3 regions of the Streptomyces laurentii genome follow, and region 3 is predicted to be linked to each of the others. Evidence: riboswitches for the same ligand, from Rfam matches in the RefSeq annotation. Region 3 holds a riboswitch; each other region holds the start of a gene.

Region 1 (4,003 bases), on a different contig from region 3:
GCGACGGCACGGCCATCACGCCGCCGAGCCCGACGCGCAGCGACCGCCCGTACGACTCGCGCGCGACGCCCGCCGCGGCCGGGACGGGCACCTCCTTCAGCACGGCCATGCCGAAGAGCAGCAGCGCGGAGATCACGAAGGTCGCCGCGTCGAGGACGAAGACCACCGGGACGCTGCCGAGGGCGAGCAGCACACCGCCCATGGCGGGGCCGACCAGGTTCAGGGTGTGGTTGGTCGACTGGAACAGCGCCACCGCCGTGGGGATGCTGTGGCCCCGCACGATCAGCGGCACCGCGCTGATCCGCGCCGTCTCGAAGACCGCCTTGCCGATGCCGCTCAGCAGGATCAGCGCCAGCAGCGGCAGCGGCGAGTCCCGGACGGCGATCATCAGCAGCGCCAGGACGGCCCGGACCAGGTCCGAGCCGACCATCAGGACCCGGGCCGGCACCCGGTCGGCCAGCGGGCCGACGAAGGCGCCGAGCACCCCGGACGGCAGCAACTGGGCGATGACGACGAGGGACACGTACAGGACGGGGTTCGACGTCCCGGTCGCCACCACGTAGATCAAGGTGATCTTGGTGATGGCGTCCCCGAGGAACGACGCCACGACCGCCAGCCAGTAGCGGAGGTACGTGCGGTCTTTGAGCAGTTCGAGCATGGGTGTCACCGTTCTGGTCCGTGCCCGGTCCGGCGGTCCGGCGCACGGCACGTCGTCGGGAGGTCCGCGAGCCCCGTGGGCGGAAGTCCCGCTGCCTGGTGGGGTGTCCACCGCGCCCCAGCATCACCGGACGGGGTACCGAGAGGGAAGCAAGATCGACAGGCCCCTTCGGGCCTTGGCCGAAAATGACCACCGAGGAGGGGAGCGTACGGGCCGCCCATCCCCCCGGCGGAACTCCCGATCGGCCGGTGACGGGCGGCGCCGGCCCCTGGGACGCCCGGCGCGTCCGACGACTCCGACGCCTCAGACGCGGAACAGGGACCCGATGAACTCCGCCAGCAGCCGCTCCTTCAGACGTGGTGGCAGCGCGTCCAGCAAGGCCAGCACCGGTGCCATCCGCGACGGCAGCCCTTGACCGTCAGCGCTGCCCAGGCCGGCGAAGGCCAGGAACCCGGCCACCTCTTCCGGGGTGAGCGTGTCGGGGTCGAGGCCCTCGGCCAGGTCCCTCAGCCCCGGATCCACCACGACCGGTTCGAGAGCCCGCGCCGCGGCGAGGGAGCCGGTGAGGTCGGCGAGGAGCGCGCCGACCCGGTCGACGGTCGCCGTAGTGAGCGTCAGGTGCAGATTGGGCGGCAGACCGTCGAAGGAGAGCTGGGGCTGGAGGTACCAGCCGCGCTCCCGCATCTCGTCGGCGACATGCAGCACCAGGCTCAGGTCCGGTTCGCCGCCGGGTCCGGACCGACCCGGCGGGGTGCCCGCGGGGTCCGGGGCGGTGGGCTCGGGGCATGGGCGTCGTCCCAGATGCTGGGAGGGGGAAGCCGCCTCCCCGAGGGTGCGACGATCAACTCGCCCACCGTAAGGGAGGGTTCGGGCCAGTCCTAGTGATCTGGTTGGGAGTTGGTTCGTCACCACATGAGTCGATTTCCGTACCAATTCGGGGGTCTGGCTGACGGGCGGCGCTTGGTTTCGGTCTGTTGTGGGTTGTGGGTTGTGGGTGACAACAGGCTGGAGCCGCTGGTCTTGAGTGAGGCCGAGCGGCAGCGACCGGACACGATCATCTGCCGGAAGCCGTCGCCGCGCAGGTGCACGGAGCCCGGCAGTCGCTCGGCCAGCAGTTGGGCCACGGTGGACTTCCCGGACGCCATGACACCCGTGACGAGCACGACTGCGGAACGGAGCTCGTGCACTGTTGACCCCCGTCCTGGTGCACCTGAATCAGAACAGCCGTGAAACACCTGGCCGGAACAGGTCTCACCACGAGATCAGATCCGTAATCGCCGGAGGCTTCACGTTGGTCACCCGTGGTGCCACGCTCGATGTACCGCGCCCCGCAGCGGAGTGGTCGTCACACTCGAATCAGGCCGAGGCCGACACGGGAACCATGCCGAGGGCCGGGACTCTTCCCCTCACGGCCGGACTCCCGGTGGTTTGGTAGCCTGTCGCCGCCGTGGTGTACGGGAAACCGGTTGAAAGCCGGTGCGGCCCTCGCCACTGTAGCTGCGGAGTTCCGCGGCCCTCGCTGACGGCTCCCGGAGCGGTCAGGGCCACTGGGTGGATCGGAGACGAGCCCCCGGGAAGGCCGGTCGTGAAGCGTTGATGCGGAAGCCAGGAGACCGGCCACGGCGCGACATGTTCCACGAGGGTTGGAGAACACGTGCCTGGGGGTCCCTTGCGCCCGTTTCGAAGTGAACGTTCCATACGCCCGGCGCGCCCCATGCGCTCCGGCCTTGCCGCTGCGGCACTCCTGCTCGTCGGGGCGCTCAGCGCCTGTACGGGTGCGCCCGCGGCCGACAAGCCCGCCGAGGCGGCCGGGAGCGGCCGTCGAGCGCCGGTGAGCGTGAGCAGTTGTGGCGTCACCACGACCGTGGCGGCACCACCGAGCCGGCTGGTCACCCTCAACCAGGGCGCCACCGAAGTGGCCCTGGCTCTCGGTCTGCAGAACCGGATGGCCGGAACGGCGTACCTCGACGACGCGGTCCCGGCGAAATGGAAGGCGGCCTACGAAGCCGTCCCGGTGCTTTCCAAGGAGTACCCGGCCAAGGAGAAGCTTCTCGCGGCGCGTCCGGATTTCCTCTACGCCTCCTACTCCAGCGCGTTCACCGACAAGGTGGCGGGCACACGGGCGGATCTGAGCTCCCAGGGCGTCGAGTCCTATCTGTCGCCGTTCGGCTGCGCCGACAGCAAGCAGGTGCCGCCGGCGTCCTTCCAGGCGGTCTGGGACGAACTGGGCGATATCGCCAAGGTCTTCGGTGTCGAACCACGAGCCGCCGCCATCCAGAAGGATCAGAAGCAGGAGCTCTCGGAACTCGCGGCCAAGGCGGCGGGCAAGGGCCTGAACGTGCTCTGGTACGACTCGGGCACGAAGACTCCGCTCGTCGGCGCCGGCCATGGCGGCCCCCAGCTCGTGCTTGACGCCGTCGGCGCCCACAACATCTTCGGCACCTTGCCCGGCGGCTGGAAGAGCGTGAGCTGGGAGCGGGTGGCCGCGGCGGACCCGGACGCCATCGTGCTTGCGGACGCCAGTTGGGACACCGCACAGGCCAAGATCGACTACCTGGATCACGACCCGGTACTGAGCAAGCTCAGCGCCGTCCGGAACCGTGCGTTCGTGGTCGTGCCCTTCTCCGAGTCGACGCCCGGCGTGCTGCTCGCCGGCGGTGCCGCCCGGGTTTCGGCCGGCCTCGGCAAGCTGCACCCGCGTTCATGACCGCGGCAGATCGTCCCGCCGCACGGCCCACAGGAGCGCGCCGCGCGGCGGCGGCCCTGGCCGTTGCCGTGTTCCTGCTGCTGGTCACCGTCCTGCTCGGCCTCGCCGTGGGATCGGTCCACGAGCCGCCGCGCATCGTGGCCGACGTCGTCCTGCGCCGGCTCGGCCTCGGCGACTCCCACGTCACGCTGCTGGACGACCAGATCATCTGGCAACTACGGCTGCCACGGGTCCTGGGAGCCGCCGCGACAGGCGCGGGACTCGCGGTCTGCGGCGCGGTGCTGCAGACCCTGACAGGGAACGACCTGGCCGACCCCTACCTGCTCGGGATCTCCAACGGCGCCGCCGTCGGCGCGGTCACCGTGATCGTCCTCGGCGTCGGAGTCTCCGGCGCCGCGGCGGTCAGCGCGCTCCCGGCTGCCGCCTTCGCCGGCGCCCTGATCGCCGTCGTCGTCGTGCTGGCACTGGCCGGGGCGCGCAGCCGGTCCCTGCCGGCCTCGCGGACCGTGCTGGCCGGCATCGCGGTGGGGCAGATATGCGGCGCGTACACCTCGTTCGTCGTGCTCGTCCTCGGCGACCGCAACGCCGCCCGCGGCGTCATGGAGTGGACGCTGGGCTCGGTGGCCGGGGTGCGGTGG
Region 2 (4,003 bases), on a different contig from region 3:
GTTCACCCGCTGGTTCCACCGCTGGGCGCTGCTCGTCGGCTGGGGCGTCGGCATGATCTACGGCACGGCCGCGGCGTACGGGGTGGCGAGCCCCACGCAGAAGCACTTCGGCGGCTCGTCCGCGGAGATCCCGGGCATCGGCGAGATCGGCTACATCGGCCTCACCGCCTTCGTGCTCAACGTGCTCGTCACCGTCGTCCTCACCCTCGTGCTGCGCGCCGTCGGGACGCCCGACGGGGTCGACGAGACCTCGCCGGAGGACTACACGGCGGACGCGGGCGACAAGGGTGTCGTCACCGAGCTGCCGAAGGTCGGCGCCGCCGGGCACTGACCCTCCGCCGCTCCGACCCGAGCACGCTCCGACCTCGGTACGCTCCGACCTGACGTACCACGGGCCGCCGGGCCTTCCCTTCGGGGGAACCCCGGCGGCCCCGTCGTTTCCCGGGCGAGGATGGGTGGATGAACTCCCGTGCGATATCCGCCTGCTGTCTGCTGCTCGTGCCCCTGAGCCTGGCCCTCGCCGGCTGCGGCACCGAGACCGGCACCACCGCCGGTGACCCGGCCGGCCAGGCGACCGGCACCCCGACGCCCGGTGCGCCGCCGAGGGCCGAGCTGGAGGAGCGCGCCCGGTACGCGCAGGTGGACCCGAAGCACGTGTACGTCACCGAGGCCGACGGCTTCACCCTCGCCCGCCAGTCGGCCGGGGTCGTCGGCGACGACGGCTTCCAGGCCACGTACGTCGCCCCGGACGGCACCCAGATCACGCTCACCGCCGAACGCGGCACCTTCGGCGACAAGGAGTGCGCCGCCACCTCGCGGGGCGACCGCTGTACGGCGGAGAAGCCCGGCTGGTACCGCGTCTCCGCCGAACGGCACACGTACATCCGCGCCGAGGGCGGCGTACGCATCGAGGTCGGCGCCCCGCCCACCGTCCGCAAGGACCTGCTGCGCGCCGCCGCCGAGCACGCGCACCGCGCCGACGACCGCGAACTGGACGGCGTCCTGCCCGAGAAGCCGGCCGGCGGCCGGCAGCCCGTCGAGCGCGGCGACCTGCCGCCCGTGGGCGACGGAGCGCCCGACAACAGCGTGGGCGTGGGCGGCTGATCCTCGGCAGAATGCGCCGCATGGACTTCACGATCAGGACCGCACGACCCGACGACTACGAGACACTCGGCGAGATCACCGTACGGGCCTACCGCGACGACGGTTTCCTCGCGTTCGGCGAGGACGACGAGTACGCGCACCTGCTGCGCGACGTGGCCGGGCGCGCCGCCGACGCGGAGGTGCTCGTCGCGGCCGACGAGGCGGGGACGGTCCTCGGCGGGGTGACCTTCACCACCGGCGACGGGAAGTGGGCGGACATAGCCGGCCCGGACGAGGCCGAGTTCCGGATGCTGGCCGTCGGCCACGAGGGCCGCGGCCGGGGCGTCGGCGAGGCGCTCGTACGGGCGTGCGTCGAGCGCGCGCGGGCCGTCCCGGGCTGCGCGCGGATCGTCCTGTCCACCCAGCAGTCGATGGCCGGGGCGCACCGGATCTACGCGCGCGTGGGCTTCGTCCGCGCCCCGGAACGCGACTGGCAGCCCCTCCCGGGGGTGGACTTCACGCTGCTCGCCTACGCCCTGGAGCTCGGGAACACGCCGTAGGACACAAGGGACGGAAGCGCCCGACACACAACATGTGGGGGGTGCCATGAGCGGTGCCCCCCACATGTATGCTCATCTCGCTGTCGTCGCAGGGGAATCCGGTGGAAGTCCGGAACTGTCCCGCAACGGTGTACTTCGTGCGCTTATGCAGGAAGGAAAGTCCGAGGACCTGCCGACAGCGCGCCCGGTCCGTCCGTTCCGGGTGCCACAGACGTCCGGGCCTCGCGGAGTGGGCCGGTGGACGCGGCGCGCCGTGCGTATCCTCCCGGCCCCCGCACGTCCCCGTTCCCCCGCCGTGGCCCCGAGCCGAGCGAGGGAGAGCCCCCCAGTGACCATCGCGCCCGCAGATCCGGCTTCGGCCCCATCATCCGCGGACCAGGCGGCCGAGACCGACGGCCCGGGAACCGCGCTGCTGCGGATCCTGACCGATCTCACCGCCGACCTCCCCGACACCGACCCCGGCCGGGTCGCCGCCGCCGCGCTGCGCGGCCGGCATCCCGGCTCGGACACGGCGGAGCTGCGCGAGCTCGCGACCGAGGCGGCCGCGGGGCTGATCGCCGAGGACCCGGCGTACTCCCGGCTCGCCGCCCGGCTGCTCACCCTGACCATCGCCGAGGAGGCGGCCGGGCAGGGCGCGGTCTCCTTCTCCGCCTCCGTCGCCACCGGTCACCGCGAGGGCCTGATCGCCGACCGCACCGCCGCGTTCGTCACCCGGCACGCGGCCCGGCTGGACCTGACCATCGACGCGGCCGCCGACGACCGCTTCGGCTACTTCGGCCTGCGCACCCTCTACTCCCGCTATCTGCTGCGCCACCCGATCACCCGCAAGGTCGTCGAGACGCCGCAGCACTTCATGCTGCGCGTCGCCGCCGGTCTCGCCGAGGACGACAGCGTGCGCGCCCTGGACGAGGTCGCGGCGCTGTACGGGCTGATGAGCCGGCTCGACTACCTGCCGTCCTCCCCCACCCTCTTCAACTCCGGCACCCGCCACCCGCAGATGTCGTCCTGCTACCTCCTCGACTCCCCGAAGGACGAGCTGGACTCCATCTACGACCGCTACCACCAGGTGGCGCGCCTGTCGAAGCACGCGGGCGGCATCGGCCTCGCGTACTCCCGGATCCGCGCCCGCGGTTCGCTGATCCGCGGCACCAACGGGCACTCCAACGGCATCGTCCCGTTCCTGAAGACGCTGGACGCCTCGGTCGCCGCGGTGAACCAGGGCGGCCGGCGCAAGGGCGCCGCCGCCGTCTACCTGGAGACCTGGCACGCGGACGTCGAGGAGTTCCTGGAGCTGCGCGACAACACGGGCGAGGACGCCCGGCGCACCCACAACCTGAACCTGGCGCACTGGATCCCGGACGAGTTCATGCGCCGGGTGAACGCGGACGCCGACTGGTCGCTGTTCTCGCCGGCCGACGTGCCCGAGCTGGTCGACCTGTACGGCGCGGAGTTCGACGCCGCCTACCGCGCGGCCGAGGCGGCGGGCCTGGCCCGCAAGACGCTGCCGGCCCGCGAGCTGTACGGCCGGATGATGCGCACCCTCGCGCAGACCGGCAACGGCTGGATGACGTTCAAGGACGCCGCCAACCGGACCGCGAACCAGACCGCCGAGCCCGGCGCGGTCGTCCACTCCTCGAACCTCTGCACCGAGATCATCGAGGTCACGGACGACGGCGAGACCGCGGTGTGCAACCTCGGCTCGGTCAACCTGGGCGCCTTCGTCGACACCGAGGCCGGCGAGCTGGACTGGGAGCGGCTCGACGCGACCGTCCGTACCGCCGTCACCTTCCTCGACCGGGTCGTCGACATCAACTTCTACCCGACCGAGCAGGCCGGCCGCTCCAACGCGACCTGGCGGCCGGTGGGTCTGGGCGCCATGGGCCTCCAGGACGTGTTCTTCCGGCTGCGGCTGCCGTTCGACTCGGCCGAGGCGCGGGCGCTTTCCACCCGGATCGCCGAGCGGATCATGCTCGCCGCGTACGAGGCGTCCGCCGACCTCGCCGAGCGCCACGGCCCGCTGCCGGCCTGGGACCGCACCCGTACGGCCCGCGGTGTCCTGCACCCGGACCACTACGACGTGGAGCTGACCTGGCCGGAGCGCTGGGCCGCGCTGCGCGCCCGGATCGCCGCCGTCGGCATGCGCAACAGCCTGCTGCTCGCCATCGCGCCGACCGCGACGATCGCCTCGATCGCCGGTGTCTACGAGTGCATCGAGCCGCAGGTCTCCAACCTGTTCAAGCGCGAGACCCTGTCCGGCGAGTTCCTCCAGGTCAACGCGTACCTGGTGGACGAGCTGAAGCGGCTGGGCGTGTGGGACGCCGAGACCCGGGAGGCGCTGCGCGAGTCGTCGGGCTCGGTGC
Region 3 (4,003 bases):
GACTACGACTGCTACTACGTCGTCCGCCGGGCGGACGAGGGCAACATCACCGCGAACGGCATCGACTTCGGCATCGGCCTGGAGCAGGCCGACGAGATGGTCACGCTCATCACCGGTCTCACCGAGCCCGGCAAGCTGCGCGACCACCTGGTCGGCCGGCATGTGAAGGCCGAGATGGTCGACCGCTTCGACAAGCGGTTCGTGGACGCGGACGCCGAGGAGCGGCAGCGGCTGGTGGAGCTGGCGCGTCCGTACGCGGAGCGCTGGATCAACCCCGCGATCATGGCCAAGATGCCGGTCAACGAGAAGCTCGTCGCGCACTGCCTGCGCGAGGGCCTCACCGACGAGCTCGCCGAGGTCGTCGCCTGGCAGCTGGCGGGCCGGCCCGGCAAGACCGTGGTGCGCGGCGCCAAGGCATATGCCGCGCCGCCGTTCCCGGCCGCCGACTCCCCGGAGTACGAGGAACTGTGCGAGATCACCGGCTCGGTGATCGGCGCCAGCCCGCGCCGTCGCGTCGACAAGCTCGCCTGGCGCGGCACCGTTCTCGACCTGGAGGGGTACGCGTACATCGACCAGGTCGACACGCGGGACCTGGTCACCGAGGTCGTCCTCACGCAGGCCGGCTCCGGCCGGAGGCTCGTCTTCCCCGTCGAGCACGTGCCGTCGCCGCATATGACGGTCAGCCGCGGCAAGGAGACGTACGACTACGGCCGGGCCTGCTTCCGGACCTCCGTCGACCTCGGCACCGCCGACGGCGGAGCCGCGCTGGGCCAGGGCGACTGGCACGTCTCGCTGCGCTGTACGGCGGGCCGCCTGTCGGCCGAGGGCGGTCTCGGTTCCGCGCTCGGCGGCAAGGTCAGCAAGCGGGCCGACGAGCACGCCGTCACGCTGCCCGGAGCCGCGTCCCGCAAGCCGCACACGGTGCGCGTCGGCCCCCGCGACACCGAGCTGGTGCTCCAGCTGAAGCAGGCGCCGTCCGCCCTGTCCGCGTACGCCTTCAGCTTCGGCTGGAAGGCCGCCCGCGCGGTCCGCAAGCGCATCGACTGGCGCTGATTCCCCGGCAGCCGACGACACGACGGCCCCGGGCCCGTACCCCTTACGGTGTACGGGCCCGGGGCCGTCGCGCTGCTCAGGCCACGGGGGCCGGGGTGCGGGCCGGGTCCGCGGTACGGGCGGCCGGTGGTGCCAGCAGCCGCTCGGCGAGCGGGCCGAAGGCGAGCGCGAACGCCACCCACAGTGCCGCCTGGACGCCGAGGCTCGCGAGCCGGAACTCCCACAACACGGCCGCGGGGAACCCCGGTCGCACGGAATCCCCGTTGCCGGGCAGGAACACGCAGGCCACCGCGACCGCGGCGACGAAGCCCGCGCCCGCGACGACCGTCGCGTTCCAGTTGCCGAGGCGCGGGGCGAGCCGGCGGCCCGCGACGACGGCGGCGATGCCGAGCAGCACGCTCAGCAGGATCATCAGGAAGTACAGCGAGGTGCGCTGCCCGATGGTGTCCGGATTGCCGACGGCCGGTGGGGTCGCCGGGTACTTCAGATACGGCACCAGGGTGACCGTGGTGAAGGCCGCCGCCGCGACGAGCGCCGCGGTGGCCCTCGGACCGAAGCGGCCCACCCGTCCCAGCACGAAACAGAACGCGAGGGACGCGATGCCGCCGAGGGCGACGCCGTAGACGAGGACACCGGTGGCGAGACCCGCCGTGGACTGGAGGTCCCGGCTGACGATCTCCTCCTCCTCGTGCCCTCCGGCCTCGTGCCCTCCGGCCTCGTGCCCTCCGGCCTCGTGCCCTCCGGCCTCGTGACCGGTGGCCGGGGGAGCCGCGGATCCGTGGCCCGCGGCGTGTTCCGCCGCGGCGCCGGCCTCCTCGACCGCGATGGAGGCGTCGACGGACGGTTCACCGGCGACGTAGGCCACGGCGAAGGCGAACAGTCCGGCGATCAGGCCCGCGAGCATGCCGCGGACCAGCAGTTTCCCGACGAGAGAGCCCAGCGGGGCCCGGCCGTCGGGAGTGGAAGGGGACGACATGGATGCGACGTCCCCTCAGTGGCAGGGGAATCCGAGCAGATGACGCCCGTCGTGCACCCACTCGTGCACGTCGCTGCCCGCGAAGACGGACAGGGCGCCCTGTTCGGCACCGACGAAGTAGAGCGCGACGAGCATCAGCAGACCGCCGAACAGTGCCCAGGGCAGCACGGAACGGACCGGCAGGGACACCGGAACGGTGACGGCGGGGGTGGTCGGTACGGCGGCGGACGCCGCGATGGCCTCGGCCATGGTGGAACCTCCTCGGGAACTCGCGTCCCATACGGTGGTGCGCGACGACGGCGTCAGGTCTGACTCGCCGCCGCCGGGCACGCGGTAGGGGTACCGGATGCGTGGACCGGGAGCGGCACACAGTGGCGCGACCGTGCCGGATTCCCACCGGACTTCCGTCTCGCCGTCGTCGATCTATGGAAATGTCAACCGACGGTACCGCGCCGGACACGCTGCGCCAAGAGTGCCGAACTCCCGGCCCGCTTCCGGCCGTTGAGGGATGGATCACCATGACGACACGACTCACGCTGATCGCCCCGGCCCTGAACGCGGCGCTGCGCGAGGCCCGGTTCGACGACGCGGGGCCGGTGGAGGCGGAGCGGCGGCCGGTGTGCCCCGGGCCGCGGGTGCGGGTGGTCTGTTCGCCGTCCGGGCGGTGCCGGGCGACGGCCGCCGCGCTCGGCCTGGAGACGTACGCGGAGGAGCCGGCGCTCGCCGGGTGCGCGATGGGGCGCTGGCGGGGCCGCCGGCTCGACGAGGTGACCGCCGCCGAACCGGAGGCGGTGGCCGCCTGGCTCGGCGACCCGGGCGCCGCCCCGCACGGCGGTGAGTCGCTGCGGGAGCTGCGGGCCCGGGTGGCGGGGTGGATGGAGTCCCTGGAGGGCTCGGCGGACGGTGTGGAGAGGTGGGCGGTCGCCGAGCCCGACGTGATCCGCGCGGCCGTCGCGTACGCGCTCGGCGCGCCCGAGGAGACCTTCTGGCGCCTCGACGTACGCCCGTTGTCCCGTACGTCGTTGAGCGGCCGCGCCGGACGCTGGAACCTCCGGCTGGACACGCCGGTGGGGTGACGCGTGGCCGGCCCGGCCGGCCTGGGTGATCAGCTCAGGCTGGTACGGGTGAGTTCCAGGAACTCGTCGTCCGTCACGCCCAGCCGGCGGGCCTCGCCGACCAGGGCGTGCAGCCGCTCGACGAGGTGCGCCCGGTCCGGGGCCTGGGCGCCCGGCATGATCACGGCGCCGCGGCCCCGGCGCAGCTCGATCAGGCCCTCCTCGCGCAGTCGCTGGTAACCGCGCAGCACCGTATGGACGTTCACGCCGAGGGAGTCGGCGAGTTCGCGGGCGGCGGGCAGGCGTTCGCCGGGTTCGGCGCTGCCGTCGGCGAGGGCACCGCGCACGCAGGCGGCGATCTGGTCGCCGAGGGGTACGGCGGAGGTGGAGTCGACCCGGAAGAGCACGCTCAGATCCTCTCACCGGGCGCGTCGGCGGCGTCGGAAGCGGTCCGCTCGCGGAGGGTGTTGAGGAGCGCGGCCCCGGTGGCGGCGTCCGGCACGGTCACCGCGAAGTCCCGGCCGCTCGCCCGCCGTACGACGATCGCCTCGCCGGCGTGCAGCACGACCGCGGTGCCGTGGACCCGGACCCGGTAGCCCCAACCGCCGTAGTCCCGCAGTGGGTTGATGTCGCGAGCGGTCACCGCGGTGATGTCGTCGAACGGGACGCGGGTCCGGAAGGCGGGGAACACGGTGTACGTGACGGTCAGGCCGTGCCGGTCGACGGTCACCCGGACCCGGGCCAGGACGAGGCCGCTGGCGCCGATGACCAGGCCGAGCAGGCCGAGCAGGGCGAACGGCCAGGGGGCGAGGAGGAGAAGGCCGATTCCGGTGACGGTGAAGACGAGCGCGAGCACGGTCAGGAACAGGGACGAGGTGGTGCGCGACCAGCCCGCGACCTCGTGCGTGCCCAGTTCGAT

The links. Region 3 has a riboswitch for cobalamin ahead of ABZ693_RS31975 (CbtB domain-containing protein). Riboswitches for the same ligand answer to the same signal wherever they lie in the genome.
Region 1: linked by a shared signal. The riboswitch ahead of ABZ693_RS08820 (ABC transporter substrate-binding protein) and the one ahead of ABZ693_RS31975 (CbtB domain-containing protein) in region 3 are both predicted to bind cobalamin.
Region 2: linked by a shared signal. The riboswitch ahead of ABZ693_RS00520 (ribonucleoside-diphosphate reductase subunit alpha) and the one ahead of ABZ693_RS31975 (CbtB domain-containing protein) in region 3 are both predicted to bind cobalamin.

What each region holds. Positions count from the first base shown of each region.
Region 1 covers NZ_JBEYHT010000009.1:147,427-151,429, reverse strand. The annotation lists gene ABZ693_RS08835 (MFS transporter) at 1-658, opposite strand, end outside; partial or broken gene ABZ693_RS08830 (aspartate aminotransferase family protein) at 962-1,396, opposite strand; partial or broken gene ABZ693_RS08825 (phosphotransferase) at 1,699-1,803, opposite strand; cobalamin riboswitch at 2,090-2,293, shown strand; gene ABZ693_RS08820 (ABC transporter substrate-binding protein) at 2,373-3,365, shown strand; gene ABZ693_RS08815 (FecCD family ABC transporter permease) at 3,362-4,003, shown strand, end outside.
Region 2 covers NZ_JBEYHT010000001.1:110,820-114,822, reverse strand. The annotation lists gene mctP (monocarboxylate uptake permease MctP) at 1-331, shown strand, start outside; gene ABZ693_RS00530 (hypothetical protein) at 460-1,104, shown strand; gene ABZ693_RS00525 (GNAT family N-acetyltransferase) at 1,125-1,643, shown strand; adenosylcobalamin-variant (AdoCbl-variant) riboswitch at 1,724-1,822, shown strand; gene ABZ693_RS00520 (ribonucleoside-diphosphate reductase subunit alpha) at 1,972-4,003, shown strand, end outside.
Region 3 covers NZ_JBEYHT010000077.1:12,492-16,494, reverse strand. The annotation lists gene ABZ693_RS31985 (glycosyltransferase family 2 protein) at 1-1,053, shown strand, start outside; gene ABZ693_RS31980 (CbtA family protein) at 1,130-2,029, opposite strand; gene ABZ693_RS31975 (CbtB domain-containing protein) at 2,045-2,266, opposite strand; adenosylcobalamin (AdoCbl) riboswitch at 2,316-2,464, opposite strand; gene ABZ693_RS31970 (histidine phosphatase family protein) at 2,548-3,105, shown strand; gene ABZ693_RS31965 (GntR family transcriptional regulator) at 3,135-3,491, opposite strand; gene ABZ693_RS31960 (SdpI family protein) at 3,494-4,003, opposite strand, start outside.